4 regions of the Vibrio coralinecrosis genome follow, and region 1 is predicted to be linked to each of the others. Evidence: predicted binding sites of a transcription regulator. Region 1 holds the regulator's gene; each other region holds the start of a gene.
The links. The regulator CRP, encoded in region 1, controls carbon source genes, mostly activating them, when cyclic AMP is high. The targets are predictions, from matches to a motif close to TGTGANNNNNNTCACA.

Region 1 (7,690 bases):
TGCGCCAGTTCTCCGATTTCATCCATACGGCGAATGTCTATTCGTTGAGTTAAATCCCCTTCACCCTGAGAGAGCTGTGAAAGTGCTGCTGATAAGGTTTGTAGAGGCTGAAGTAAGCGAGTAATTACATAAGTGCTGATTGAAGCAATCACAATGTAGAGGAAAATCGATGCGATCGCGGTGAATTGAATTTGTTCGGCTACCGAGGCGTACGCCATGTCTTTATCTACCACAATGCCTAGTGACCAATCGGTATTGGGTACATTAGTCGCAAAGATCAGCTTATCGCCTTGTTGTGGCCAGCTGATAGTGGAAATGAAAGAGGTATTGACCAGTTGATGAACTTTATCGGCTGATAAGACTGGATTGAGCTCAGTCAGAGGTTGCTGGCTCAGCTTCTCATCTTGGTAAGCGACAATGTTGTTATTACCATCAACCAAAAACGAAAACCCTTCGTTGTCTAAGCTGACATTGAGCACTTCTTCGATGATATTCGTCACGGTCAAATCTGCGGCTAAGACGCCATTTTTACTGCCGCTAAATGCTTTAGCAAAGCTGACCACGATACTGCCATCGAAGTCTTGATAGGGCTCGGTGACGATCAGTCCATTGGTTGCCATGGCATCTTTATACCAAGGTCGGGTGCGAGGATCGTAATCTGCAGGCCAATCCTCGCTTTTATCTCCATAAGCGATAGAACCATCATCAAAACCAGCATAGACTGATAAGAACCCTCCGGCTCGTTTAGTGATAAGCATCTCTCTATCGGCATTGTCAGTGTTGAGAATGCTCACTTCATTTGCCAGCATCATATCGCTTCGGATGGAGAGCCAGTCACTGATATAACGAGAGGTGGCATGGCTGACGTTAGCCATTTCACTATTCAGTGCGGAAGTGGTTTCTTGTTTTAATTGACTGACAGAGATCCATGCCTGGACTCCTGAGACAATTGCAATAATGATCGCGATGGCGATCTGAATCTTTAATTTAATTGTGTTTCTCATTGCCCTTCCTTAATACTTAGACAACCTATCGAAAATCAGGGTGTGTGAGTTTGAATTAGTGGTTACACCCTGTTAGTGCGGAAGTTCACGTAGGAACTGCTGAAATAGCTATGAATATTGGTTTAACAGGCTGATGTTATAGAAGTTATTAAAATATAGATTTGATCTATATGGATATTCAGGAAGTGGAATATCGATGAAGAGGGACCTTTTGACTGAATTGTGACTTCTTGCCCATTAATGAAACAAGAAGCCACAACCTAATATCTAGGTTAAAAATAGAGCTGCCATATAGACAATCGCTAAACCAACGAGACCGATAATGACCCCTGTTTTTGCCATGTCTTTACTTTCGATAAGCCCAGTTGAGTAGGCGAGGGAGTTAGGGGGAGTAGAAACGGGCAATATCATGCCAAGTGATGCTGAGAAAGCTACCACGACCAGTAAGCCTTGCAATCCTCCGACTGAAGCTAGGCTGTCCATCGATGCCCCAATCGCTGCAGCGATCGGCATCAATAAGTTGGCCGTTGCGGTGTTGGACATGAAGTTCGCCATTAACCAACACACCATAGACAGGGTGAGGACCACCGCAACTGGGGACAAGGCCTCGTAATCAATCGCGTGTGCCAGCGCAGCGGCCAATCCGGTTTTATCTAGGCCAATTCCTATTGCAATGCCCCCAGCGACTAACCACAACACATCCCAGTTGATCTGTTTGAGCTCTGCTTTGCCCATGATACCTGTCAATGTGAAGACCGCGAGAGGGATAATGGATACCACGTAGGTGTTCATTCCATGCAGCTTTGTCGTCATCCATAACAATATGGTAGCCGCGAAGGTGACATAGACTACCATGGCACGCCAGCTACGCTGAAACTGGCCGTCGAGCTTCAGTGTCATAGTTTGATGTGAAGAAGGGAACAGTTTTTGAAGTAGGAACCAAGCAAAGGTGAGCTGGACTATCACAAAAGGCAAACCCATCATCATCCAGCTGAGAAAGTCGATGCTGTTTTCACCCGTTAAGTATTGTAGAGCGATGGCGTTAGGTGGGGTTCCGATCGGAGTGGCAATCCCCCTGTATTAGCGGCAATGGGAATACACAAAACCAGTGCTTTTATCCCTAAATCGCCTTTGGGGGCTGAGGCGACAATCGGGCCAAGCAGTGCCAGCATCATCACTGTTGTTGCGGTATTAGACATAAACATTGAGAACACTGCAGTAATCAACATTAAGCCGAGCATAATAAATTTTGGCTGGTGGCCGAAAGGGCGCAGCAAAACTCGAGCAAGGTTGTTATCGAGTTCGTATTTTGATGCAGCGATGGCTAGCGCAAACCCACCCATAAATAGAATAATAATGGGTGAGGAGAAGGCGCTGAAGATATCGGTGTATTTCATCAACTCTCCCAGATCATGTCCTGCTGGAGGAGTGCGAAAGAGATGCAGACCTTTGTCTGAAATCATGACCAATTCAAGTGCGATGATCAAAATCGAAGTGGCGAAAACGGGAACAGGCTCCAGTACCCATAATAGGGCGGCGAGCAGAAAGATAGCCAGTAAACGATGTTGAATTAAAGTCAGATCATCAATGGGGATGGCATCAATTGGCATAAACAACACGGCAATTGGCAAACCAAAGCAAATCAGTAACTTAATGACTATGGTTCGATCAATGTTGGGCATAAGGGCTTAACCTCAAAGCGAAACTCTGCGGATAAGAATAAAGAATAACTAAATGAAGGTCTTAGACTAAGATGGAAGTTTTTATATGTAATCAAGAAATGTTAAGCAAGGTTGTTTTTGGTCAAAAAAAACCACCAATGTTGCCATTGGTGGTTTGTTCAATCTTTTATGCCGCGGTAATTAACGAGTACCGTAAACAACAATTGTCTTACCGTGGGCAGAAATTAAGTTCTGCTCTTCTAGCATCTTCAAGATACGACCTACTGTCTCACGAGAACAGCCAACAATCTGACCGATTTCCTGACGAGTGATCTTGATCTGCATACCGTCTGGGTGTGTCATTGCATCTGGCTGTTTCGCCAGATTAAGCAGGGTTTGTGCGATGCGGCCGGTTACGTCTAGGAATGCCAAGTCACCCACTTTCTGACTAGTGACCTGTAGACGGCTTGCCATTTGTGCGGACAGACGCATCAGGATGTCAGGGTTAACTTGGATTAGCTGACGGAATTTCTTGAATGAAATTTCTGCTACTTCACAAGGAGATTTGGCACGAACCCATGCCGTACGCTCTTGGTCTTCTTCGAATAAACCAAGTTCACCGATAAAGTCGCCTTGGTTTAGGTAAGAAAGGATCATTTCCTTACCTTCTTCGTCTTTGATAAGTACTGCCACAGAACCTTTAACAATGTAGTAAAGAGTTTCTGCTTTTTCGCCCGCGTGGATCAGCGTGCTTTTTGATGGGTACTTATGAATATGACAGTGTGAAAGGAACCACTCTAATGTTGGATCGGTTTGAGGTTTACCTAGAACCATAATATCTCACTTCCTCTGCAGGGTACGCTTGCTGCTTTCCATGTTTTAGCTAAGCCTTGAATCAAGACCTACTAGGATAAGAGCACTTTTCAAATGCTGCAAGCCATCTTTGTTTCGGTTTCAAATAGTATCTTTTTTTGAAATCGATTTCTTGATTTTAATCGGGTACACCTTACGATTTTGTACGCAAAAATGTGCACATGATCACGGTATGAAAAGTAATCGTGCTTATCCGGTGGTTGTTAACCAATTTTTCCGGTTTCGATCAGTTGTTGCAAAATAGGGCGCACAATTAGCTCGACCGCGAAACTCATTTTGCCCCCAGGCACCACGAGCGTGTTATGACGTGACATAAATGAGCCGTCAATCATCGCCAGTAGGTAAGGGAAGTCGACGTTTTTAATACCACGAAGACGAATCACGACAAAGCTTTCATCTAAGCTTGGTATACCTTTGGCATTTAATGGGTTAGAAGTATCGACGGTTGGAACACGCTGGAAGTTAATATGAGTGCGCGAGAACTGGGGAGTAATGTAGTTTAGGTAGTCGTCCATTGAACGGACAATAGAGTCCATCACGGCCTCTCGAGAGTGGCCACGATCTCGGGTATCTCGAACGAACTTTTGGATCCATTCCAAGTTAACAATGGGGACCATGCCAATCAGAAAGTCGACGTGCTGAGCGACGTTAACATCGCCATCAACGACGCCACCGTGCAAGCCTTCATAAAACAATACATCAGAGTTCTCAGGCAGTTCTTGCCATGGCGTAAAGGTACCCGGCATCTGATTGTACGGTACGGCTTCATCAAAGGTGTGCAGATAACGGCGTACCTGACCTGTTCCTTCATTTCCGTATTTACGGAAAAACTCAGCGAGTGCTGGGAAGTCGTTCGCCTGTGGGCCAAAGTAGCTGATGTGTCGCCCCTGTTCACGGGCTTTGCGAATTTCGACATCCATCTCTGGGCGCGTAAAGCGGTGAAAACTATCACCTTCTACCCAAGCGGGCTTGACGTTCATCATGTTGAACATTTTGCGGAACGCTTCAGATGTCGTTGTGGTGCCCGCACCAGATGAACCAGTGACGGCAATAATCGGATGTTTTGCTGACATGACAAACCTTGTCTGTAAATAACTGTCCCTTGTTGCATGCCACTATAACACGCTTTAATGGGAAGAGACTGTATGCTGTGTTTTAAAAAGAAAACTTTTGTTTGAGCTGAATGTCGACGGTCTCGTGAAGCTCAGAAAAAACCACAACAGCTTCACCTGCTTCGAGCTGGTTTTTGATTTGATCGATTTTGTCTTGCAGGGAAATTTCTAGTTCGCCGTAGTCTGTGCCTTCACGCAGGACGAATTCACGAATCAGGTTGTCCAGTGTGTCTGGGTCAATTTGTTGCCATGGAACGATCATAAATACCTCTGTCTTTTATGCTCGAAAAGTTGACGGCTATTATCCAGAAACCACCAGACTTTGGTAGTAGGCTGGTAACGCTTCTTCTAGCCAGAACCTCGGTTTGAGTGCGCTGCCGGTTAAAAAGCCCACATGACCACCTTGTTCGAACAAGCGGTAGTCAATGTTATCTGGTAAAACGAATTTTGGTATAACGGCATCTGTCATAAAAGGGTCGTCTTTGGCATGAATGATTTGTGTCGGTATGCGAATGTCTTTGAGTCGATGAATACCGGAGCACCTCTGATAGTAATCCTGTGCGTCTTTAAAGCCATGTAAAGGAGCGGTAATCAAATCATCAAATTCAAACAGTTTGGTGACTCGCTTTATGCTTTGGTAAGAGACATTGAGCTCGCCTTTAATTAGGTGATGTTTACGCAGAGCATTTTTCTTCAAAGATGAGAGCAGGTACGTTTTATACACCTTGGAGAATCCTTTCTCGATGCGCTCTGAACAGGCCGATAGATCGAGTGGTGCCGAGACGATGGTCGCCGCAGAAAGTAGTGGCTCTTGATTGTATTGCGCCAGATAGTTAGCCAGCATGTTGCCACCAAGAGAAATCCCTACCGCGACTTTGGTTTGATTTGGTAGTTGTTGATTTAGCTGCTCAAGGAACAAGCGTGCGTCTTCTACTTCCCCCGAATGATAGGCTCGCGCACGGTGGTTCGGTTTGCCGCTGCAGCCGCGAAAATGCATCATCACAGACAGCCAGCCATGTTGAGAAAATGCGTGCATCAGGCCATTGGCATAAGGGCTGTAAAAGCAGCCTTCTAGCCCATGAAACAAGACAAAAACAGGTTTTTTCTTAGCTTGCTCAGTTTGCCAGTCTTCACTCCAAGCTAGATCGAGAAAATCACCATCCGGAGTATTCAGGGTCTGCCAAAGCGGTTCAAACAGTGCTTTCTTACGAATGAAACGTGGTGCCAGAGTTTGCAGATGCGGATTGGCTAATCCTTTGGCAGCAATAAATTGAGTCATAAGAACGCCTATCAGTGGGTAAGGTCATCGATGGAATGGGCAAAAACATCGTGCAAATGTTCTCCGCCAAGCTGACGACAATATCTCAACGTCAGCGGTTCAGCTTGGTTAGTCTGAAGTTCTATACTGTTGATGCAATCGACCAGATCAGACTGTTGTTGCTTTTCAAGTTGCAATTCGAATTGCAAGGATTCTCTGTAGAGGGTGTCTGGGACGTGGGATTTGAGTTTACGACGTAGGTCTCGATAGCTGTGTAACAGGGTTTCTGAACGACCTAGACACTCTTCGACTTTGTGCCAGTCTTCATCGAGAAAGGCAGCCTGCTGCTCATCAAGCCATTTCAGCAGCAACAGCAGGTTTACATTGCCTTTGAACTGGTTTTGTAAATTGAGGCACGCATCTTTCACTTCTCGAACACTGTAATATTGCAGGCTGAACTGCCATAAGCGTTCTAGGGTTAGCGAAACTGATACGTGCTTTGAGCTCATTAACCGTTAAACTCCTGTTCCATCTGCTCCAGCTCCTCCTGCAGTGCCATCCATTCCATTTCGACCTCTTCCAGCTCTGCTTTAGCCTGACTCTGAGCGGTTAATACCTGATTAAGTTTAGCTTTATTTTCCGCTTCATACAGTGAGTTATCAGATAATTGCGTTTCTGCTTCCGCTAATTGATTACCTAGGGTCTCCATCTTAGCTTCAAGCTTGGTGAGTGTTTTGCGTACAGGTGCCGTCTGTTTACGGAATTCTGCTTCACGACGTTTCTGCTCTTTCTTGGCGGCAGCACTGTTGGTAGCGCTCTTGTCTGGTTGCGCAGATTGTGCTTCGCGGCGTTCAGCTTTCTGCTGCTCTGTCAGCCACTTGTAGTAATCATTGAGATCGCCATCAAATGGTGCGACCTGACGATCATGCACCAAATAGAGGTCATCAGTGGTCGCACGCAGCAAATAACGGTCATGCGAGACAATTACCATTGCGCCTTCGAATGTTTGTAGAGCAAGCGTCAGAGCTTGGCGCATATCCAAGTCCAAGTGGTTGGTGGGTTCGTCGAGCAGCAGCAAGTTGGGTTTTTGCCACACAATCAACGCCAACACGAGGCGAGCTTTCTCGCCCCCAGAGAAAGGAGCCACTTTTTCTAACGCTTTGTCACCTTGGAATCCAAAGCTACCCAGATAGTTGCGCAGCTCAAGTTCGTTCTTGTCGGGCGCAATTTGCATCATGTGCTGAAGAGGCGTTTCTTCAGGGTGTAAAGTTTCTAGCTGGTGCTGAGCAAAGTAACCGATTTTAACGCCTTGCGAGTAAGTCAGCTCGCCACCTTGTGGGTTCAACTCACGGGAAAGCAGTTTGATCAGAGTTGATTTACCTGCGCCGTTACGTCCGAGTAGGCCTATACGGCTGCCGGGAACCAGATTGAGGCGGATTTTCTCTAAGATCAGGTTGTCTCCATAACCTGCAGAGACCTCATCCATCATAATGATTGGGTTGGGTAACGCATCGGGATCACGAAACTCAAAGCTGAATGGGTTATCAAATTGCGCAGGCAGCACTTTTTCCATGCGATCCAATGCCTTGATGCGGCTTTGTGCTTGACGGGCTTTCGAGGCTTTATAACGGAAACGGTCGATATACTTCTGCATATGCGCCATTTGCTTCTGCTGTTTCTGAAATTGCGCTTGTTGCAGGAGCAGTTTCTGGGCGCGCTGATCTTCAAACGAGGAGTAGTTGCCGGTGTACTCATTCATCTGCTCATTTTCGATATGAATAA
Region 2 (7,690 bases), 1.5 Mb from region 1:
GTCTCTACACCAAACATTCTGAACTTGGCCCAGACGAACTGCCTGTACCAATCAAACTTGTCCACCTCAACAAGTGCCCTATTTTGGCCCCAGCCAAAACATTAACTGCTGAGAATGCAGCTAACATAGGCATTGACAGAGAAAAGTGCTTACAAAACCTTGAGCGACTTAGACAACGCCCAGAAATAAGAGAAAAACTCAATTCGCTATACAGTATCGAACGAGAATACGAAAAGAACGATGATGTCGATACCATGCTTTACGATGGTTTTTTCTCTCCAGCTGATAAAACATCAATGGCAATAATCCGCGAAACGGATCCGGAGAATCTATCCGCTCTAGATATCTCATTCAATGATGAGCGAATAGCCCCACTTTTATTCCGCTATCGCGCCAGACATTTTCCGTGGACATTGGACGAGAGTGAGCAACAAAAATGGGCGGCACATTGCCGTGAGTACTTTGAAAGCCGAATTGAAGATTACATGTTGAATTTGGAAAACTTAGTTCACGAGTATGAAAGTGACGAAAAAAAGATAGCTATCTTAAAATCTGTTTACCAATACGTCCAAAAGCGAGTATCTTAAACAACTTATTGCCTGCACCCTATAACAGTTAGGCCTCATCACACTATAAAAATACCACCTTGCTGAGGCCTGTGAATACACTGAACCTACGTTTCAGTGTATTCACATATGCAAAAGTTGATTAAATTTGGACGACACCACCTATGGCGAAAACCTTGCTTAAATACGTCGTATCTATGGGGCTGATTTTTCTTTGCCTCATGGCAGGCATTAATATTCAAAACCTTCTAGATATCTCAATTCCGGGCAGCATCATTGGCATGTTAATCTTGTTTTCACTTCTTGCCAGCGGGCTAGTACCAGTGGAATGGGTACGCCCTAGCGCCACTCTGTTTATTCGATACATGGTGCTGCTCTTTGTTCCAATCAGTGTTGGATTAATGGAACACTTTGATCTGCTCCTCAACAACGCGCTTCCGATTCTTGCTAGTGCAGTAGGTGGCACATTCATCGTACTGGTTTTATTAGGACTCATGTTGGATAGAATGCTCAAGCGAGGTGACCAATAATGTGGCTACTCGTAACAATTGTCGTTTTCCTGTCTGCACGCTGGCTCTGCCAAAAGATCACTAGTCCGTTTATGAATCCTCTACTGATCAGTCTGGCAGTGATGATCCCTTTACTCACCCAGCTCAAAGTACCGTTCGAAACTTATTACCAGGATAATGAGTGGATTAATTTTCTGCTACAGCCTGCCGTTGTTGCCCTCGCTTATCCCCTATACGAGCAGCTTCCTCAAATACGAGCTAACTGGCGAATCATCATTCTGGCCTGTGGTGTCGGTAGTGTCATGTCGATGCTGACCGCCACGGTTATCGCATCCTACATGCAGACAGACCTCTCATTGATCGCCAGCTTATTAGGTAAATCTGTAACAACGCCAATCGCAATGGAAGTATCAAGCCATTTAGGTGGCGAACCTGCTATTGCCGCTATTTTGGTGCTATTGGTTGGGTTGTTTGGTGCGATTCTGGCCTACCCTATTTATAATGTATTGAACATTACTCATCCCATTGCCAAAGGCCTCACCATGGGCACCGTTTCTCATGCATTGGGGACCGCAACCTGTGCAGAAAAGGACGCACAAGATGCAGCCTTCAGCTCATTGGCACTCGTGGTCTGTGGCGTAATTACCTCAATTCTGGCCCCATCATTCTTCGCTCTCGCGATCTGGCTCGCTGCATAAACCTCCGCGTCGGATAGCGTATCTACGCATTCCGACGTACATCACCTAAACCTTCACTGCAATCGTTACCATGTGTGACATCACTCTAATTGTGTAACAATAAAATCCATTGCAATTTTTATTGTGACAATGATCTCAGTAAAGTTTTCTGCGTTACATAAAATGAAATACCAGTATCAGGGTAAGCCACTCTAAAAGTAACTCAGGCAGACCCAAAGATATTCATTATTGCTTAAACAAGGATTCAATATGAGAAGCCGCATAGAACAAGCGCTGTCTGAAGCGCCAGCTAAAGTCGCAAAGTTCCTTTCTCCTATTTTGTTAGCGGATGATTTTGATGCAACCCTCTCTTCTGAACAGTTTGCAGAGCTACTCGCTATTTCTGATCTACAAGATGATGAGCTGAGAGTGGCACTGCTTCCCTTCGCCGCGGCTTATTCTTATGCTCCGATTTCAAATTTTTATGTAGGTGCAATTGTTCGTGGCCTGTCAGGAAGACTTTACTTCGGTGCAAACGTTGAAATTTTAGGCGCGCAACTTGGTCAGACCGTACACGCAGAGCAATCAGCGATTAGTCATGCGTGGATGAAAGGCGAACAAGGTATCTTGGACATTACAATCAACTTCAGTCCTTGTGGCCACTGTCGACAATTTATGAATGAATTGACGACAGCTGGTGAGTTGGCGATCCAACTTCCTCAACGTGATGAAAAAAACCTTCAAGAGTATTTGCCTGAATCATTTGGGCCTAGTGATCTCGGTATCGAATCAGGTTTAATGGCAGCCGTTGACCATGGAAAGCGATGTGACGAGTCTGATGAAGTCGTCCTCAAAGCATTAAGTGCGTTGAATAGAAGCTATGCGCCTTACACTCACAATTTAAGTGGTGTTAGCATCAAGCTAAAAAGTGGAAAAGTGTATCAAGGTGCCTATGCAGAAAATGCAGCCTTCAACCCAAGCCTACCTCCACTACAAGTAGCATTGATCCAATTACTTCTTGATGGTGAGTCATTCGATAATATTGCCACAGCAGCACTTGTTGAGATGTCTGAAGGCACAATCAGCCACCTTGCCGATACTCAGTCAACGCTGGAAGCAATCAACCCCGATATCCCTGTATCTTATTTGGCTATCTAATAAGGTGATATTCGCATAAGGCGCTGAGTTAGCGCCTTTATTATTTTCTCACACATCAAAAAATGGGGCGGGATCTACTTCAAGATTACTTGGCGCAATCGCCTTCGCAATTTTATATTGACTGTTCTTGATATCGACGAAACTGACATCAATAAAACGCTTATATTTTCTTGAGTAAAAGCACTTCACTACTGGCTTTAGAGGTTCATCCGCATTCGATGTCCAAACAATGCCAACCCTACCGTCATTCAGTTCGACTAATGCCCCGACTGGATAGACGCCGATACAGTTAATAAACTTATAAACCAAGTCACGATCAAGATGAAATGGCGTTAAACTCAATATGATCTTAAACGCTTCGGCCGAGCTCATTCCTTTCTTGTAACAGCGATCTGCGGTCAATGCATCATAGATATCCACAATGCAGCTCATTCTCCCATGTAATGGTATTTCATCACCCTTGAGCCCCTTCGGGTAGCCATTGCCGTCTAATTTTTCATGATGCATCAGACAAACATCACGACTGATGCTACCTAACCCCTCGACAGTAAAAATAATCTCTTCAGCATAGACTTGATGCAATTTCATATGCTCAAACTCTTCGGGGGTGAGCTTACCAGGCTTGTGCAGAACTTTATCGTCCACCTTAATTTTGCCAACATCATGAATAATACCGCCGATAGCCAGTTGCTTTAGTGTCTCTTTCGGCAAGTCAAGGTGTTTGCCAAAAGTCACCAGTAAAGTAGCGACATTGACTGAATGCTCAAGCAAATACTCGTCTTTACTTCTTAGTGCAGAGACGCAGTGCAAAGCATCGGAATCAATCAATACCGCTTCTATAAGATCATTGGCCCAACCATCTAACTCATCAACATGAATCGACTTATCATCAAACGTCTGATTAAGAATTTTTTGCGCAAGACCTTTGGCTTCACGAATGATTTTTGACGCTTTCTTCTGCTTAGAAAAACGGCTCATGGGCTTGCGTTTAATTGGTGTTGGTGACGACTCTTCGTTCACCTTGGGCTTGGCTTCAACCACAGGTTTAAACACACTCCCTTTAGCAGACAGACTTTTATCTACCCAAGCGAATTTGATCCCATTCTGAACGAGTTGCTGGATGGCTTTCTTAGAAGAAACTCTACCCGCATTTGCCAAATTGACGCGCTTGTTATCTTCGATTGCCGTAACAAACATCCCAACCATTAACGTATCAATCGGAACCTTTATGGAGTTGTTTGGATCGTACTTCATCTATTGACTATGACAACTATTGTGATTTCTGTAGTTTTATAAATTATAATCACAAACTTATCACTTTACTTAAGCATTCACTCTACTGATATGTCACATAATTAAGATTTTTAACGATGCACACTCAATTCACTCTCTTCCGTTCAATACACAAGTCATAACAACCTCATTCGGCAGCATAGAGCAAGTAAAATCATCCACTGAACGTATATAATACATGGTTCTACAGTATCCAGATGTAATTCTCACAGAAAAGGCAAACGTTTGCCTTTTCTGTTTATATCAGTATGATTCGTATCAATTTCAATCTCCATTAATTGTGAAAGGTTATTTATGTTTGGTACTGCTACCCGCAATAACGCGACACGAGTGTTGCTGCTAGGTTCCGGGGAACTTGGAAAAGAAGTTGCGATTGAATGTCAACGTTTAGGCTTAGAAGTCATTGCATGTGACCGATATGAAAATGCTCCCGCCATGCAGGTGGCGCACCGAAGCTACACATTAGATATGCTTGATGGCGAAGCGTTAGAAAAAATTATCACCAAAGAACAACCGGATTACGTTGTACCTGAAATTGAAGCCATAGCCACAGAGAAACTCGTTGAGCTTGAAGCCAACGGATTAAATGTTGTGCCAACAGCAAATGCAACTCGCCTAACAATGAACCGAGAAGGAATACGCCGGCTGGCAGCAGAAGAGCTCAACCTCACCACTTCACCTTACCATTTTGCTAGTACCTATGAAGAATTCACCCAAGCCGTTGAGTCTGTTGGCATCCCATGTGTATGCAAACCAATTATGAGCTCTTCAGGCAAGGGGCAAAGTGTTATTAAATCAGCAGCGGATGTAGAGGCCGCTTGGCAATATGCACAAGAAGGTGGCCGCACAGGTGCAGGACGCGTTATTGTCGAAGGCTTTATTGATTTTGATTATGAGATCACTCTATTAACGGTTAAAGCTATTGATGGTATCCACTTCTGCGCTCCGATTGGACACCGCCAAGAAGACGGTGACTATCGTGAGTCATGGCAACCTCAAGCGATGTCTGATGCTGCGCTATCTGCCGCTCAAGACGCCGCTAGCAAAGTTGTAAATGCGTTAGGAGGCCGAGGTATCTTCGGCGTAGAACTGTTCGTTAAAGGTGACACCGTCATTTTCAATGAGGTCTCCCCTCGCCCGCACGATACTGGCCTAGTCACTCTTATGTCTCAAGACAGTTCTGAATTCGCACTTCATGTCCGCGCATTCACTGGCCTACCTATTTCAGGTATCACCCAGTACGGGCCTACCGCATCAGCGGTAATTTTGGGACAAGGCCAATCCGATAACCTTCAGTTTAAAGGAATGGTAGACGCTCTAGCTGCCCCACAAACTCAACTTCGTTTATTTGGAAAACCTGATATCAATGGACGCAGACGCTTAGGAGTGAGCATTGCTCGTAGAGAGGCCATTGAGCAAGCGATAGAAAGCGCCGTGTCCAGCGCAGATAAGATAAAAATCGTTTATTAAAACAAAAGCCCCTGAGCTTATTCAGGGGCTTTCATCATTAACTTTCTATCAAATACACTTCTTCTGCGAAGCTAGATAAGCCTTTCTTCGCTATCTTAGGATGGTTTTCATCTGCGTCATCACGATACAGTTTAGTGATGCGGTATTCTGAGAATAAAGAGCGTACTTCTGTTTCGGTCACAGAGAATGGAGGACCCGCCATTTCAGCTTGCGGATAATCTAACGTAACTAACAGAATTCTTCCGCCCGGTTTCAGCAGAGATTTAATACGCTGGACGTAATCTGCACGCATTTCTTCTGGCAAAGCGACCAGAGCAGCACGGTCATACACAATCTCAACTGGCTGAACGGGCGCGGTAAAGATGTCGCCAGTGTAAACAGACAGCTCATCAAACTGATACAATTCGTGCTGACCATTTACAGGGATCACCGTAGGCGTATAAAAATGTTCAGCAAAAAATGAACGTACTGCAATTTTGCTTAGTTCCACTCCCTGAACATCTTCATGCTTGGTCGCTAACCAGACTAGATCTTCCGTTTTACCACACAGAGGGACAAACACTTTATCTTCTCTGCTCGGTTTGGTTTCGGACCAATACTGAACCAGCAGCGGGTTTACATCTTCTAAGTGAAAACCGATTTGGTTTGATGCCCATTTACTGTGCCAAAATTCTGGATCTTTCATTTTTATTCCCTACCTGACGTGACTGCCTCATAGCCTATACGAAAGCGTTTCTCAGTGGTATCCCTCAAGCTTTATAAACCGTTCAGATTGGGTTCAGATAAAGCGTTTATACTGATTTACAAATTGAGAATGAACCATAAGGGAATCGGGCACTCAAACAAATTGAGAGTTAGCTCATACAATTACATCACAAGGATATTCCTACATTGTAATTATCGGACTAGCCCTCATATATAAATTAGAGATTGGTATGCCTTGGTTGTTGAATCTTTTCTTACACCATTTACCCAAGACGCTACGAATCTAAGGAGAGTGAATGAGCCTATTTTTGCGAACTACGGCCCTGATGCTTTTAATGCTCAGCCGCGCGCCAGCTTTCGCCGCTATTCCAACAGCACCCGGTAGTGAGGAAAATCGTTCGACTAACCAGAACGAAGTTTGTTCCAAAGCATTCAAACACAACCTGAGTGGCCTGTATGGCATCCAATCCACACCAACAACTCCACTTCAACCCTACTCTGACTTCGACATTCTATACAGCAAAGCACACCAAGCTCAGGCTGAGCTAGAAATGATCTGTAAGAGCACTGCAATGCTAACTTCAACAAACGCCCACTTTGCAGGTGTGAAATCTGCAGAGCGAGCAAAGCAAAAGATCGCCTATGAACTTGATGGTGATGCTGAGCGTATTACTGACCTTGCCCGTGCAACGATTGTTGCCGATGACATCGAAGGCTTGATGTCAGCTTACGAAGTGTTGAATCGTGAAACCACTGTGGTAAAAGTAAAAAACCGCTTTAAGAAACCTGGGGCTTCAGGCTATCGTGACCTAAATCTATTGGTCCAGCTTCCAAAGACCAACTTGATTGCTGAAGTCCAGCTACACCTTAAAGCCATTGCCGATGTAAAAAGTGGTCCAGAGCATGACTTGTACGAACGTATTCAGAAAATTGAACGTCAAGCGGCTTCAGAAGGCCGCCACATCAGTGAGTTTGAATTCGCTCAGATTAAGTCAATGCGAGCTCAGTCGAAAGCGCTTTACCAAGAAGCATGGCAACCTTATATTACCACCCATCTAAGTGCTGCCTAGGCCTAACTAAATGCGACAGCCCCTTATTATTGAAGGGGCTTCTTTTCAAGGACGATGATGACCTCACAGCAACAAGCGTATCTAAACGAATACCTCACCACACTCACACCTCAACAGCGAGAAGCGATACCAGACACCATCGCTGAATATTTTTGCGCTGACGAGTTTAATGCCAACCAATGCGCCAAATTGATTAGCGAAGGTACAAAGCGAGCGTCCTGTAGCTTGAAACAAGGCTATGA
Region 3 (7,690 bases), 790 kb from region 1:
AGCGGGTGTTTATCAGGAAACGGGCGTCACCATCCCGTTCGAGCCCAATAATTTCATTCAAGTTAATCAACAAGTGAATGCGCAGATGGTTACTCAGGCGTTGGATTGGCTGGCGTTATCTGAGCAAGACCGAGTGTTAGATTTATTTTGTGGGCTAGGGAACTTCAGCCTCCCCATCGCTAAGCAGGTAAAAAGCGTTACCGGTGTGGAAGGGGTCGATGAGATGGTGAAGAAAGCCACTCATAATGCTCAAGTTAACCAGATTGAGAATGCTCAGTTTTATCAGGCAAATTTGGAACAAGATATGTCTGGTCAGCTCTGGGCGAGAGAAAAATTTGATAAAATACTGCTGGATCCGGCACGAGCTGGCGCCAGTGGTATTGTCGAGCAAGTTTCATCGCTAGGTGCGACAAGAGTCGTTTATGTTTCTTGTAATCCTGCTACTCTAGCGCGAGATTCTCAGAGCTTGCTAAGTCAGGGATTCAAGTTACAACGATTGGGAATGCTAGACATGTTTCCACACACCAGTCACTTAGAATCCATGGCGCTTTTTGTGAAGGATTAATACGAACTTACTCTCTCAAGCGCAGTCTCACTGCGGGGTAGGTCGAAGAAAAAAGTTTAACAGGACGAAGACAATGGTTGCGGTAAGAAGCGCACATTTGAACCAAGACGAACAGTTTGATCTAGATAATTGGATTGCTAGCCTAGAGCAGGACACAAAAGTCGCGAAGCGTCTTAAAGAAGTGTATCGCCATTGCGAAACGATTCTTGAAAATAACGACCAAGGCCCACTGTTATTATGGCGTGGCCGTGAAATGATCGAAATCCTCATTACCCTCTCCATGGACAAAGCAACGCTAGTCGCCGCCTTATTGTTCCCCGTCGTTTCTAGCGGTGCGTATCAACGTGAAGCGCTGGAGGAGGACTTCGGTAAGGAAACGATTAAATTGATTGATGGCGTTGAAGAAATGGCAGCATTGGGCCAACTCAACGTCACAATGGAAGGCAGCGCCGCTTCTGCTCAGGTCGATAATGTGCGCCGCATGCTACTGGCGATGGTTGACGACTTTCGCTGCGTGGTGATCAAACTTGCCGAGCGTATTTGTAATCTGATTGAGGTGAAGAAGGCCCCGGATGAAGTTCGTCAAGCCGCGGCAAAAGAGTGTTCAAACATTTATGCCCCTTTGGCTAATCGCTTAGGTATCGGTCAGCTGAAATGGGAAATTGAAGATTATGCTTTCCGTTATCAACAGCCAGAAACTTATAAGCAAATCGCCAAACAGCTGTCTGAGCGTCGTATCGTCCGTGAACAGTACATCACAGATTTTGTGGATGACCTGTCGAATGAAATTACATCGTCAGGCATCAATGCGGAAGTGAGTGGCCGTCCGAAGCATATTTACAGTATCTGGCGCAAAATGCAGAAGAAGAGCTTGGCATTCGATGAACTGTTTGATGTGCGTGCGGTTCGAATCATTGCTGATAAGCTTCAGGATTGTTATGCCGCCCTAGGTGTGGTGCATACTAAGTATAAGCATTTGCCAAGTGAGTTTGATGATTACGTGGCAAACCCTAAGCCAAATGGTTATCAGTCAATTCATACCGTGATCCTTGGCCCTGAAGGAAAAACCATCGAAATCCAGATTCGTACTAAAGACATGCATGAAGACTCGGAGTTGGGGGTTGCTGCGCACTGGAAGTACAAAGAAGGTGGTGGTGGTCGAAGTGGCTACGACGAGAAAATTACTTGGCTGCGTAAACTGCTTGATTGGCAGGAGGAAATGTCAGATTCGGGCGAAATGCTTGATGAAGTCCGCAGTCAGGTCTTTGATGATCGCGTTTATGCCTTTACCCCGCGCGGGGATGTTGTTGATTTGCCGATGGGCGCGACACCGCTTGATTTTGCCTATCACATTCATTCTGAAGTTGGTCATCGCTGTATTGGAGCGAAAGTCGCAGGTCGCATCGTACCGTTTACTCACAAGCTTTCTATGGGTGATCAGGTCGAGATCATCACGGCGAAAGAACCCAATCCTTCGCGAGACTGGCTCAACCCGTCAATGGGGTTTGTCACTTCTGGCCGTGCACGTGCCAAGATCAATGCTTGGTTCCGCAAACAGTCACGTGAGAAGAACTTAGAAGCGGGTCGAGAGATCCTTGAAGTCGAACTGGCAAAAATCGGTGCAACACTGAAAGATGCAGAGCAATATGCGCTGAAACGTTTTAATGTTAACAGTGCCGATGAGCTATACGTCGGTGTTGGCAGCGGCGACTTGCGTATTAACCAGATCATTAATCACATCAATGCTTTGGTGAACAAGCCAACCGCTGAAGAAGAAGATCAGCAGGCGCTCGAAAAACTGCAGGAAGCAAAAACTAAAGCGCCTGCGCAAAGTCGTCCGAAGAAAGATGCCGTAGTGGTTGAAGGTGTAGATAATTTGATGACGCACCTTGCACGCTGCTGTCAGCCCATTCCGGGTGATGAGATTTCTGGTTATATCACACAAGGGCGGGGGATCTCTGTCCACCGAGCGGACTGTGAACAACTGGAAGAGCTGCGTCATCACGCGCTAGAACGTATCATAGATACTGTGTGGGGTAGTGGTTTTGTAGGGTCTTACATACTGACGGTACGCGTAGAAGCCATGGAGCGCAGTGGGTTACTCAAAGACATCACGACGCTGTTTGCCAACGAGAAGATCAAAGTCACCAGCATGAAGAGTCGTGTTGACTACCGTAAGCAGTTGTCGATTATGGATTTTGATCTTGAGGTGACGAATATCGAAATTCTACAGCGTGTGTCGAAGCGAGTAGAGCAGATCCGAGATGTTATGTCGGTAAAACGCCTCGGCTAAAATTCTCGTCATACTTGAAGCTGATAGCGTTGTTGCCTGCGCTTACTCGCTCCATCACATAGGCAAGCTATGCTCAGGAGTCTCGCTCGCTTGCCGCCTAGCTACAGCTTCAATTATTTAGAGAATTGATAAACATATAACAAAGGTGAGTGGTTAGGACTGCTCGCCTTTTTCTTTAAATAGCAAGGCTTAAAGGAAAAGAGAACATGAATCACCCGATAGAACAATTAGAAGCGATCATGGCACAGCTTCGTGATCCTGAGAATGGCTGTCCGTGGGACCTAAAACAAAGCTTTGACACGATTGTTCCTCACACCATTGAGGAAACCTACGAAGTTGTAGATGCCATCCACAATCGCGATTGGCCAAACCTTAAGGAAGAACTCGGGGATTTATTGTTTCAGGTTATTTTCTATAGTCAGCTAGCTAAAGAACAGGGTTTGTTTGATTTTTCAGAGGTGGTCGACACGGTGAATGAAAAGCTTACTCGTCGTCATCCCCATGTCTTTTCTGATGTTGAATTTGAATCGGACGAAGAAATCAACGCCAACTGGGAAGCTGAAAAAGCCAAAGAAAAAGCTGAAGTAGGCAGAATGGAACAAAGTATTCTAGACTCAATACCGAATTCTCTGCCTGCCTTGTCGCGTGCGACAAAGATTCAGAAGAAGTGCGCCAAGTTTGGCTTCGATTGGGATTCATTAGGGCCTGTGGTCGACAAAGTGAGAGAAGAGGTTGATGAAGTGATGGCAGAGGCACTTCAAGTTTCCCCTGATGAATCGAAAATTGAGTTGGAATTAGGTGATTTACTGTTTGCTACCGTCAATTTAAGTCGGCACTTAGGGCAAAATCCTGAATCGGCCTTAAGCAAAGCAAACTTAAAATTTTCTCAACGATTTAGAAGTGTTGAAGCTATGGTGGCAGAGCAAGGTAAGCAACTGACAGATTTTGATTTACAACAATTGGATAGCATGTGGGACGAAGTAAAACGCCGCGAATCGAAGCCGTAATCATAGTGTATCTTGCCGATCGAATTTGATTTGAAGCAAAAAATAAAAAATTACAGTGTGATAGATTTCACGTTGTGGCGATAAGGGTCTTCTGGTATATTTATCTCCCGTCCAGAAGAAATCCATTTCCCTCATTCAACCAATTTCAGGTTAAACATGACGACAAATTACATTTTTGTTACTGGCGGGGTTGTATCCTCTCTAGGTAAAGGTATTGCAGCAGCATCTCTTGCCGCTATTCTTGAAGCTCGTGGTCTTAAAGTGACTATGATGAAGCTTGACCCTTACATCAACGTTGACCCAGGCACAATGAGCCCAACTCAGCACGGTGAAGTGTTTGTTACAGAAGATGGTGCCGAAACTGACCTAGACCTTGGTCACTACGAGCGTTTTATTCGCACTAAGATGACTAAGCGTAATAACTTCACCGCCGGTCGTGTTTACGCTGACGTGCTACGTAAAGAGCGTCGTGGCGACTACCTAGGTGCAACCATTCAGGTTATCCCTCACATCACTAATGCAATCAAAGACCGCGTTATTGCAGGCTCTGAAGGTCATGACGTTGCGATCGTTGAAGTTGGTGGCACCGTTGGTGATATCGAATCTCTACCATTTATGGAAGCAATCCGTCAGTTGGCTGTAGAGCTAGGCCGTGAGCGTGCTATGTTCATGCACCTGACACTGGTTCCTTACCTTGCCGCAGCAGGTGAAGTGAAAACGAAACCGACTCAGCACTCAGTGAAAGAGCTGCTGTCTATCGGTATCCAACCAGATATTCTCGTTTGTCGCTCAGATCGCATGATCCCAGCGAACGAGCGTAAGAAGATCGCTCTTTTTTGTAACGTACAAGAAAAAGCGGTTATCTCTATGAAGGACGTAGATTCAATCTACAAGATCCCTCAATTGATCAAATCTCAAGGTCTTGACGACCTAGTTTGTTCTCGTTTCGGTATTTCTGCTCCTGAAGCGGATCTGACTGAGTGGGAACAAGTTATCTATGAAGAAGCAAACCCAACAGCAGAAGTGACCATTGGTATGGTCGGTAAGTACATCGAACTGCCGGATGCTTACAAGTCGGTCAACGAAGCGCTGAAACACGCAGGTCTGAAGAACCGTTTGAGCGTTAAGATTAAGTACGTTGACTCACAAGACGTAGAAACCAAAGGTGAAGAAGCGCTGGAAGGTCTAGATGCTATCTTGGTACCTGGTGGTTTCGGTGATCGTGGGGTGGAAGGCAAAATCCGTGCGGCGCAATACGCTCGTGAAAACAAGGTTCCTTACCTAGGTATTTGTCTGGGTATGCAAGTGGCACTGATTGAATACGCGCGTAACGTTGCGGGTATGGAAGGTGCACATTCAACAGAATTTAACAAAGAGACCAAGTACCCTGTGGTAGGTTTGATCACGGAGTGGGTAGACGGTGAAGGTAAAGTTGAAGAACGTACCGAAAAGTCTGACCTAGGCGGTACGATGCGTCTTGGTTCGCAGCTATGTCACCTAGAGAAAGGAACTAAAGCTCGTGAACTCTACGGTAGCGCGACGATTCATGAACGTCACCGCCACCGTTACGAAGTGAACAACAATCTGCGTCCAAAAATTGAAAAAGCGGGCCTAAAAGTGTCAGGCCTGTCAGCAGATAAGAAACTTGTGGAAGTTATTGAGAATCCAGCTCACCCATGGTTTGTAGCGGCTCAATTCCACCCAGAGTTCACTTCGACACCTCGCGATGGTCACCCACTATTCGCAGGGTTCGTAAAAGCGGCTGGTGAATTCCAACGCGGCGAATTAGAGAAGTAAAAAGGATACGGGCAGTGGCGAAGGTTGTGCTGTTGCCTTTTAAATTTGACATTTATATTTGAACGAGAGGAAACATTAATGTCTAAGATCGTTAAAGTTCTAGGTCGTGAAATCATCGACTCACGTGGTAACCCAACTGTAGAAGCTGAAGTACACCTAGAAGGCGGTTTCGTAGGTATGGCTGCTGCTCCATCTGGCGCATCAACTGGTTCACGTGAAGCTCTTGAGCTACGTGATGGCGACAAAGCTCGTTTCCTAGGTAAAGGTGTTCTTAAAGCTGTTGAAGCGGTAAACGGTGAAATCGCTGAAGCTCTAGTTGGTAAAGACGCTAAAGACCAAGCTGCAATCGACGCAGTAATGATCGAGCTAGACGGTACTGACAACAAATCTAAGTTCGGTGCTAACGCAATCCTAGCGGTTTCTTTAGCGAACGCTAAAGCTGCTGCAGCGGCTAAAGGCATGCCTCTATACGAGCACATCGCTGAGCTAAACGGTACTGCTGGTCAGTTCTCTATGCCTCTACCAATGATGAACATCATCAACGGTGGTGAGCACGCAGACAACAACGTTGACATCCAAGAGTTCATGATCCAACCAGTTGGCGCTAAGACTCTTAAAGAAGGTCTACGTATCGGTGCGGAAGTATTCCACAACCTAGCTAAAGTTCTTAAGTCTAAAGGCTACAGCACTGCAGTTGGTGACGAAGGTGGTTTCGCTCCTAACCTTAAGTCTAACGCTGAAGCTCTAGAAGTTATCGCAGAAGCTGTTGCAGCTGCTGGTTACGAACTAGGTAAAGACGTGACTCTAGCGATGGACTGTGCGGCATCTGAGTTCTTCGACAAAGAAGCTGGCATCTACAACATGAAAGGCGAAGGTAAGACTTTCTCTTCTGAAGAGTTCAACCACTACCTAGCTGAGCTAGCTAACCAATTCCCAATCGTTTCTATCGAAGATGGTCTAGACGAATCTGACTGGGATGGCTTCAAGCACCAAACTGAACTACTAGGTAGCAAGCTTCAACTAGTTGGTGACGACCTATTCGTTACTAACACTAAGATCCTTGCTGAAGGTATCGAGAAAGGCGTAGCTAACTCTATCCTAATCAAGTTCAACCAAATCGGTTCTCTAACTGAGACTCTAGCTGCAATCAAGATGGCTAAAGATGCAGGTTACACAGCAGTAATCTCTCACCGTTCTGGCGAAACTGAAGATGCAACTATCGCTGACCTAGCGGTAGGTACAGCTGCAGGTCAAATCAAGACTGGTTCTATGAGCCGTTCTGACCGTGTTGCTAAGTACAACCAACTAATCCGTATCGAAGAAGCTCTAGGCGCTAAAGCTCCTTTCAACGGTCTTAAAGAAGTTAAAGGTCAGTAATTCATAGTTTGAATTATTAGCTTTAAAGCTTTAATGAATGCCTCACTTTTTAGTGAGGCATTTTGTGTTTAAGGCTCTAAGAACTTTTAGAGCTCTATGAGCAATGAGCCGTTCTGACCGCGTTGCTGCTATACCCAAAAGAAATCAACCAACTAATCGGTATCGAAGAAGCTCTAGGTTCTAAAGCTCCTTACAACGGTCTTAAAGAAGTTAAAGGTCAGTAATTCATAGTTTGAATTACTAGCTTAAAGCTTTAATGAATGCCTCACTTTTTAGTGGGGCATTTTGCGTTTAAGGCTCTAAGAACTTTTAGAGCTCTATGGGCAATGAGCCGTTCTGACCGTGTTGCTGCCATACCTAAAAGAAAGCAACCAGCTAATCCGTATCGAGGAAGCTCTAGGTTCTAAAGCTCCTTACAATGGTCTTAAAGAAGTGAAAGGTCAGTAATTCATAGTTTGAATTACTAGCTTAAAGCTTTAATGAATGCCTCACTTTTTAGTGGGGCATTTTGCGTTTAAGGCTCTAAAAACTTCTAGAGCCTTAGCTGACTTTTGTCGAGAAAATGAAGGTGTTTACACGACTCTTGAATTGTTAAGCCTTTGCTTCTTCGATCGCTTTCACTCGTCGTTTCTCCATTTCTTCACGAATGGC
Region 4 (7,690 bases), 1.0 Mb from region 1:
AGTCACCTTATCATCGCGCCAACCTTTATGAGCATTTCATTGATACGCTGGAAAACAGCAGTGGTCACTTTGAACATTTACCGAAGCGATTGTTTGTTTTTGGTATCACTTCGCTACCCCCTCGTTACATGGACGCACTGAAAGCCATCGGTGAGCATATTGATGTCCATCTGATGTTTACTAACCCTTGTCGTTACTATTGGGGAGAGGTGCGCGATCGTAAATACCTTGCCCGTTTGGCGGCTCGGCATCGACAGCATTTGGTATGGAAACAAGACCACTCTCAGCTGGAGGGGGAATCTCAGCAACTGAAAGGTGATATCGAGCAAAACCTTGATGATGAACTGCATACCAATGTGGTCGGTAACAGTTTACTTGCTTCGATGGGCAAGTTAGGTCGAGATAATATGTATTTACTGTCTCAACTAGAGGCTCACGAAATAGAAGCGTTCGTGGATATTGATCGTGATTCTTTGCTGCATCACCTACAGGCAGACATTCTTAATCTTGAAGAGCATCAGGATGATAAAAAACTTGATGATAGCTATCACAAACAGGTGATCGATGTACAGGATCGCTCGGTCACATTGCATGTTTGCCATAGCCCGATGCGTGAAGTGGAAGTACTGCATGATCAATTGCTGGCGATGTTTGATGCAGATCCAAGCCTTAAGCCACGCGATATCATTGTTATGGTCGCAGATATTAATGCCTACAGTCCGGCTATTCAGGCTGTGTTTGGCAATGCACCGGGTGAGCGCTTCATCCCTTATTCTATTTCTGACCGAACGGCTGATCAGGAAAGCCCGATTTTGCATGCGTTTATGCAGGTTGTTAACTTGCCGAATACTCGCTGTCTTGCTTCTGAGTTACTCGAATTGCTAGAAACACCTGCTATTTTGGCGCGATTTGGTTTAAATGAAGATGAATTCATTCAAGCGAAGCAATGGGTTGAAGAGTCGGGCATTCGTTGGGGACTTAATCACCACACTGGTGAAGAATTTGATTTACCTGAAATATCGCAAAATACTTGGCAGTTTGGTATTCAGCGTATGTTACTTGGGTATGCGATGCCAGAGTCTGCAGGTTTACTCGAAACCGAAAGTGGTTTGTTGTCACCCTATAATCAGGTTCAAGGCATGGGCGCTGAGTTAGCGGGGAAACTGGCCCACTTTATCGAAACCGTCAGCCATTACCGCAGCCAACTAGCCAAAACCCAGCCTATTGAGCAGTGGCGTGAAACATTAACGCTAGCATTGGATGATTTCTTTCGTGTTGATTTGGAGGGCGAAGCCGCGCTCAAGTCGATTCGAGATACGCTCACATCTTTAAAAGATCAGCTTCAAGATGCTGCGTATAAACAGGCGTTGACGCCAAGTATAGTCTCGCAATATTTGCATAACAAACTGTCTGGAACTCGAGTCAGCCAGCGCTTCCTCGCTGGCCAAGTGAACTTTTGTACTTTGATGCCGATGCGCTCAATTCCATTTCGTACCGTCTGCCTACTTGGGATGAATGATGGTATTTACCCTCGAACGGTTCCACCGGAAGGGTTTGATCTAATGAATGGCCGAGCGAAGCCCGGTGATCGCTCTCGTCGGGATGATGACAGATATCTATTTTTGGAAGCCTTATTATCTGCACAGCACACACTTTACATCAGCTATGTAGGTCGCTCGATTCAGGACAATACTGAGCGAGTGCCATCGGTATTAGTGTCTGAATTAATGGAGTATTGCCAACAAAATTATTGCTTGGCAGGAGATGAAAACTTAGCGGTGGATGAATCGGGTCAGCGTTTACTGAGTTGTATCCGAGCCAGTCACCCAATGGTGCCATTTAGTCCAAGTGCGTTTGTTAAAAATAGTGCTAGTTACGCCAAAGAATGGTTACCTGCCGCGAGTCGACAAGGTCAAGTCGGTGGGCAGTTTAATCGCCAGTTAAGTGATTATTTGTTGGATGCTGTGTATCCGCTTGAACTGGACTTGGTTGAGTTACAACGTTTCTGGCGTTTACCTGTACAGTATTTCTTTAATCGCCGTCTAAAAGTGGTGTTTGAACCCCCATTACCTGTGATGCAAGATGATGAGCCATTTGTGCTGAATGGTTTAGAAAGCTATCAAATGCGTGATAGCCTGCTGGAACTGTTGCTTGAGCACCAGCTCAGTGGAGAAGGGGACCAGCAAGCCATTATTAATGATTTCATTGCTCACCAGCGTGCACAAGGCAAGCTACCGGTAGGCGCATTTGGTGATATCGAATTTGAAACTAATCGGGTTCAAGCCGAAGAACTGGTAGAAAAACTTGCTTGGCTATGTGGTTCACCTAACGACGATCTTGAAGTGAAACTGGCCTTTGATGTATTGGGGGAAGGTAAACCTGTTAAGTTGACGGGGTGGCTCACTCAGAGCTATCAATCGGGGTTAGTCCGCTTTCGTAGTGGACGTATTCGTGCTCAGGATTACCTTGCTGTCTGGATCGATCATTTAGCCATGAATGCGATGGGGCATCATCAATGTTCGCACATGGTTGGTTATGATCGTAAAGAAGGCGTTGTACACCTAACTTATCCAGCGTTAGAGAATGCAGCGGTTGCTCAATCGACACTGGGAGAGCTGGTTCGTTTGTTCTATCAAGGAATGACAACGCCTTTAGCGTATTTTCCTAATACGGCCTTAGCTTGTGTCGAAGCTGGCTTCAATCGTGGCAATTGGGTTGATGATGAAGAAAAAGCGCTAAAGAAAATGGCAGACACATTTAACGACAGTTACTTGAGTCCAGGGGAAGGTGCGAATTCTTATATTGCCCGTATCTGGCCTCAATGGAGTGAGGAGTTGGCGATGCAAGTCAGGCTTTTGACGACGTTAGTATTACAAGCGCCGAGGCTTACAGTGAAAAACAATCAAGAGATAGATAAATAGGTGGCCGCCAGGAAATCATTATTTGTGTAGGGTGTTTTCTGTACGGCCACAGGTCAGAGGGACCATGATTTGGTTGCTTAGCGTCAGGCATGGCCAACGCAAGTCGTGCTGCGCATACTATCGGTAAGTCCACTCGCTTGCCGTGAGAAAGATCTCATAAAATCCTATCTTGAATAGGATTGTTATTGATAAATATCATTTTAAAATCTAGGTCACACTTGGATCTGGAATTAATGCATCAAGGGCTCGAATTTTATGATATCCACGTCAATGGTAACGTCACTGAATACCATGACTTTTCCACTTCATGGCGCGCGCTTAATTGAGGCGTCGGCTGGAACTGGTAAAACCTTCACTATCGCAGGTTTGTACCTTAGGCTATTGCTGGGCCACGGCTGTTCAGAGAGCAAACATCAACAGCCATTAACGGTCGACCAAATACTGGTGGTCACCTTTACCGAGGCGGCAACTGCCGAGTTGAGAGACCGAATTCGAGCCCGAATTCATGATGCAAGGTTGGCCTTTTCACGTGGGCAAAGTCATGATCCTGTTATTCAGCCTTTGCTTGAAGACATTGACGATCACTCTCAAGCGGCTGATATTTTACTCCAAGCCGAAAGGCAGATGGATGAAGCGGCGGTATACACGATCCATGGTTTTTGTCAGCGCATGCTGACTCAAAATGCGTTTGAGTCAGGTTGTCGGTTTAATAATGAATTCGTGACGGATGAAAGTCACCTCAAAGCTCAGGTTGTGGCAGATTACTGGCGACGCAATTTTTACCCGTTACCTTTTCAGCTTGCTGGTGAAGTGCGCCGAATTTGGGACTCTCCTGCTGCATTACTGAAAAAGATCTCTCCATACTTAACAGGAGCGCCCTTACAGCTATCAGTGCCCGCGATGCAGGGCAGTATGGCTGAGTTACATGCCAAGAATCTTAAGCAAATTAACGATCTCAAAGCGATTTGGCGTCAAGGTCAGCAAGACTATCTTGCCCTGATCAGTGAATCAGATGTCAATAAACGAAGCTACACCAAAAAATCCTTGCCTACCTGGCTTGAAGTGGTCGATATGTGGGCAGCGAGTGAAACTACGGGCTATGACTATCCGGATAAACTGGAAAAGTTTGCCCAGAATGTTTTACAAGAGAAAACACCCAAAGGGCAGGCGCCAAGCCACCCCACTTTTTTGGCGATTGAGCAGTTTCTCGCACAGCCTATCAGCTTGGAAGCACCATTGCTGGCACATGCTATAGAGCAGTGCCGTGATATGTTAGCGAAAGCAAAGCAGCAGAAACAGTGGTTGTCGTTTGATGATCTACTCACGCAACTTTCTGCTGCGATTGATGGAGATGACAGTGGACAACTGGCTCAGCGGATTCGCTCTCTCTATCCGGTCGCCATGATTGATGAATTCCAGGATACTGATCCGCTTCAATACAGCATATTCAGCCGTATCTATCTCGATAACCCTCAATGTGGCTTGTTTATGATTGGCGATCCCAAACAGGCCATTTACGGCTTTCGCGGTGCGGACATTTTTACTTACATTAAAGCACGTAATCAGGTTTCCTCACACTTCACCCTAGGGACTAACTGGCGTTCTAGCTCAGAGATGGTTGCTGCGGTGAATCAGGTGTTTCAAACGCCAGATCATCCTTTTATCTACGATAAGGATATTCCGTTTGTTCCGGTTAACTCGAGCCCGAATGCAGATAAACGTCGATGGATGATCGACGGGCAACCTCAACCAGCAATGACTTACTGGTTACAAGAAGCGGAAGAGAAGCCTTTAGCGAAAGGTGACTATCACCAAGCCATGTCACAAGCCTGTGCGAATAAGATCCATCATATTTTGTCGGCCGCGCAGAATGAGCAAGCATGTTTTGATGACGGAAAGTCGCAACACGCCATTCAGGCTGGAGACATTGCGGTGTTAGTTCGAACGGGCAGCGAAGGTCGAATGATCAAACAAGCCTTGGCTGAGAAGGGGATTGCCAGCGTCTATCTGTCCAATCGAGATAGTGTGTTTGTCTCACAAGTGGCCGAAGATTTACAGCGCTTGCTCCAAGCTGTGCTCACACCAGAAAACGATCGAGCTTTAAGGGCTAGCCTCGCGTCGGAGTTATTTGCCCTTGATGCAGGAAGCCTCGACAAACTCAATAACGATGAAAACGAATGGGAAAACGCCATTAATGAGTTTAAAGAATATCGTCGTTTGTGGAGTCAGCGTGGCGTACTGCCGATGCTGCGTAGCGTAATGAGTAAAAGGCACATCGCTGAGAGATTGCTCGAAGAAGAAAACGGTGAGCGATCTCTGACTGACTTTATGCACATCGGAGAGCTGCTCCAGCAAGCCAGCCAAGAGCTAGACAGCGATCACGGCTTGTTGCGCTGGTTGGCACAATCGATCAGCGATGCCCGTAATGGATTGGGAGGCAGTGACGATCAAATCCAGCGCTTGGAATCGGAGCGTAATTTAGTCCAGATAGTAACCATTCACAAATCAAAAGGATTGGAATACGAGTTGGTGTTCTTGCCGTTCGTATTCAGTTATCGAGAGGCGAGTGAAGCCAAGTACTACGATAGTGCTTTGGACAAAACCATTCTTGATATCACTAAGCAGGATGCGTCATTACAGCAAGCCGATAAAGAGCGTTTGGCGGAAGATTTGCGCTTGATCTATGTTGCTCTTACCCGAGCTGTTTATGGTTGTTTCATTGGTACGGCTCCGTTGCGTAATGGACGCTCGACCAAAGAGCCGACAGGTGTACATCACAGTGCGATGGGGTACTTATTACAAAACGGCGAACAAGGTGGCATCGCAGATTTAACAGCGGCGCTGCACCAACAGGCTCAGCAACTGAGTTGTGTTCGAGTGGAAGGATTACCGGAAAGCGTCAATGAAAAGCTGGTGGTTCGAGAAGCAGGACAGCAAGCACTGCACGCCAATGAGTTGAACAATGAAATTGACCGTAATTGGCGCATAACCAGCTATTCAGGTTTGGTAAAGCAAGGCACAAGTCACCATTTTGAGGATGCCGTGACGGACATTCTGTTGTTGGATGTCGATTCCTCTGATGAGCTGCAGAACGAAGAGGCGCTGGAACCTGAGAAGAGTATTTTCACTTTCCCCAAAGGCGCTAGACCCGGTACCTTCCTTCACACCCTGTTTGAAGAAGTAGAATTTACCGAACCTGCCACGTCAGACAATAATAGCGAAATTATTGTGAGTCTAATGGAGAGTGAGCAGTTAGACTCCGCTTGGCTACCAGTTTTGCAGCAGCTTGTCGACACGGTATTGGCTACCCCTCTGGATGGTAAGCAACTGAAACTCAATCAAAAGCAGCCGGATCAGCGTTTAGTGGAAATGGAGTTCTTGTTGCCGATTGAAATACTGACAGCACCGGCATTGAATCGAGTTATTCAGCGTCATGACCCTCTGTCTGCTAAAGCGGGCGATCTCGGTTTTCATTCCACACAGGGTATGCTGAAAGGGTTTATCGACTTAGTGTTTGAACATCAAGGCAAGTATTACGTGCTTGACTGGAAGTCCAATTACCTTGGAGGTGATGTCGCAGATTACCACGGCGAGGCCCTGAAATCGGCAATGGCGGACCACCGCTATGATCTGCAATATCAAATCTATGCGTTGGCTTTACACCGCTTCCTGCGATCTCGTGTGCCAAATTATAATTACCAGACTCACTTCGGCGGAGTCTATTACCTGTTTTTACGCGGTATGGATGGGGCAAGTGGCCACGGCATTTTCTCAGCGCGTCCGACGCTTGAATTTCTTGAAGACATGGACAACCTGATTGATGGGCGTCCTATCGAACCGAAACAGTCCAGCTCTGGTCAGATGGAGTTACTCTAATCATGCAAGTTCTCTTTTCGTGTCTTCAGTCTCTGGCGAGTAAAGGCTCAATCCGACAAATTGATTATCAGTTTGCTCGTTTTGTTCTCGCCCAAAGTAACGATGAATATGTTGCGTTTATGGCAGCGGTACTCAGCTGTGAGTTAGGTAAAGGACATATTTGCTTACCACTGTTTGACAATTATGGGCAGGCTGTGGACTTGGCTGCCAAATTAGGGTTGTTTGGCGAAGCGGCTATTGAGCTGAATCAATGGTTGCAGAAGGTGAATTGGCCATCACGACTTGAGTCTTCCTCCCTAGTTGGCAAGCAAGGACAGTCAGCTCCGATGATTTTTGACGGCGAGCGACTTTACCTGCATCGGTACTGGCATTATGAAGTCGTATTGGCGAGTCGTTTGAATAGCTTTGGGTCACCAATGATCTTAAAGCCTGTAGAGGTTCAAAAGCTAACAGAATTGCTCAATCATCTGTTTGCCAGAAACTATCATTATCTCTTTACTGCTCTGGCCTCCGCGCAATCTGAAGGGAGTTCGACCCCCGTACTCAGACAGCAGCTAGTCTGCGATCATCTTGATGTGGTGAGCAGTGAGCTGCTCGATTGGCCTACCATAGACCAAAAGCTCCTTAATGTGACCAAAATCGAGCAATTGAATGTGTTGGATCAGTTGGTGCCTTTGTCGGTGTGCGTCAACTGGCAGAAGGTTGCTGCTGCGGTAGCGTTGACGCGCCGCTTTGCGGTGATTTCTGGTGGGCCGGGAACTGGAAAAACCACCACAGTGACAAAGTTGCTTGCTGCGTTAATCACTCAGGCGAACCAAGCTGGCGAAGAGCCTGTGATTAAGCTCGTTGCGCCAACGGGGAAAGCCGCCGCGCGTTTGACGGAGTCTATCGGT

Region 2: a site for CRP is predicted at 1,896-1,911, ahead of cdd (cytidine deaminase). Genes of this name have one in related genera too.
Region 3: a site for CRP is predicted at 3,922-3,937, ahead of pyrG (CTP synthase). Genes of this name have one in related genera too.
Region 4: a site for CRP is predicted at 3,063-3,078, ahead of recB (exodeoxyribonuclease V subunit beta). Genes of this name have one in related genera too.

The regions. Positions count from the first base shown of each region.
Region 1 covers NZ_CP024627.1:3,002,080-3,009,769, reverse strand. The annotation lists gene CTT30_RS14210 (methyl-accepting chemotaxis protein) at 1-1,004, opposite strand, end outside; partial or broken gene CTT30_RS14205 (SLC13 family permease) at 1,272-2,686, opposite strand; gene crp (cAMP-activated global transcriptional regulator CRP) at 2,867-3,499, opposite strand; gene CTT30_RS14195 (phosphoribulokinase) at 3,742-4,611, opposite strand; gene CTT30_RS14190 (YheU family protein) at 4,694-4,912, opposite strand; gene CTT30_RS14185 (hydrolase) at 4,952-5,929, opposite strand; gene CTT30_RS14180 (TIGR02444 family protein) at 5,941-6,417, opposite strand; gene CTT30_RS14175 (ABC transporter ATP-binding protein) at 6,417-7,690, opposite strand, start outside.
Region 2 covers NZ_CP024627.1:1,458,206-1,465,895, reverse strand. The annotation lists gene sbcB (exodeoxyribonuclease I) at 1-587, shown strand, start outside; gene CTT30_RS07080 (CidA/LrgA family protein) at 731-1,096, shown strand; gene CTT30_RS07075 (CidB/LrgB family autolysis modulator) at 1,096-1,773, shown strand; gene cdd (cytidine deaminase) at 2,023-2,910, shown strand; gene CTT30_RS07065 (cyclic di-GMP phosphodiesterase) at 2,959-4,164, opposite strand; gene purT (formate-dependent phosphoribosylglycinamide formyltransferase) at 4,498-5,673, shown strand; gene CTT30_RS07055 (thiopurine S-methyltransferase) at 5,711-6,358, opposite strand; gene CTT30_RS07050 (nucleotidyltransferase family protein) at 6,675-7,448, shown strand; gene CTT30_RS07045 (ASCH domain-containing protein) at 7,506-7,690, shown strand, end outside.
Region 3 covers NZ_CP024627.1:487,473-495,162, forward strand. The annotation lists gene rlmD (23S rRNA (uracil(1939)-C(5))-methyltransferase RlmD) at 1-565, shown strand, start outside; gene relA (GTP diphosphokinase) at 639-2,858, shown strand; gene mazG (nucleoside triphosphate pyrophosphohydrolase) at 3,065-3,865, shown strand; gene pyrG (CTP synthase) at 4,022-5,662, shown strand; gene eno (phosphopyruvate hydratase) at 5,741-7,039, shown strand; gene CTT30_RS02320 (multifunctional CCA addition/repair protein) at 7,631-7,690, opposite strand, start outside.
Region 4 covers NZ_CP024627.1:694,423-702,112, forward strand. The annotation lists gene recC (exodeoxyribonuclease V subunit gamma) at 1-2,921, shown strand, start outside; gene recB (exodeoxyribonuclease V subunit beta) at 3,177-6,797, shown strand; gene recD (exodeoxyribonuclease V subunit alpha) at 6,800-7,690, shown strand, end outside.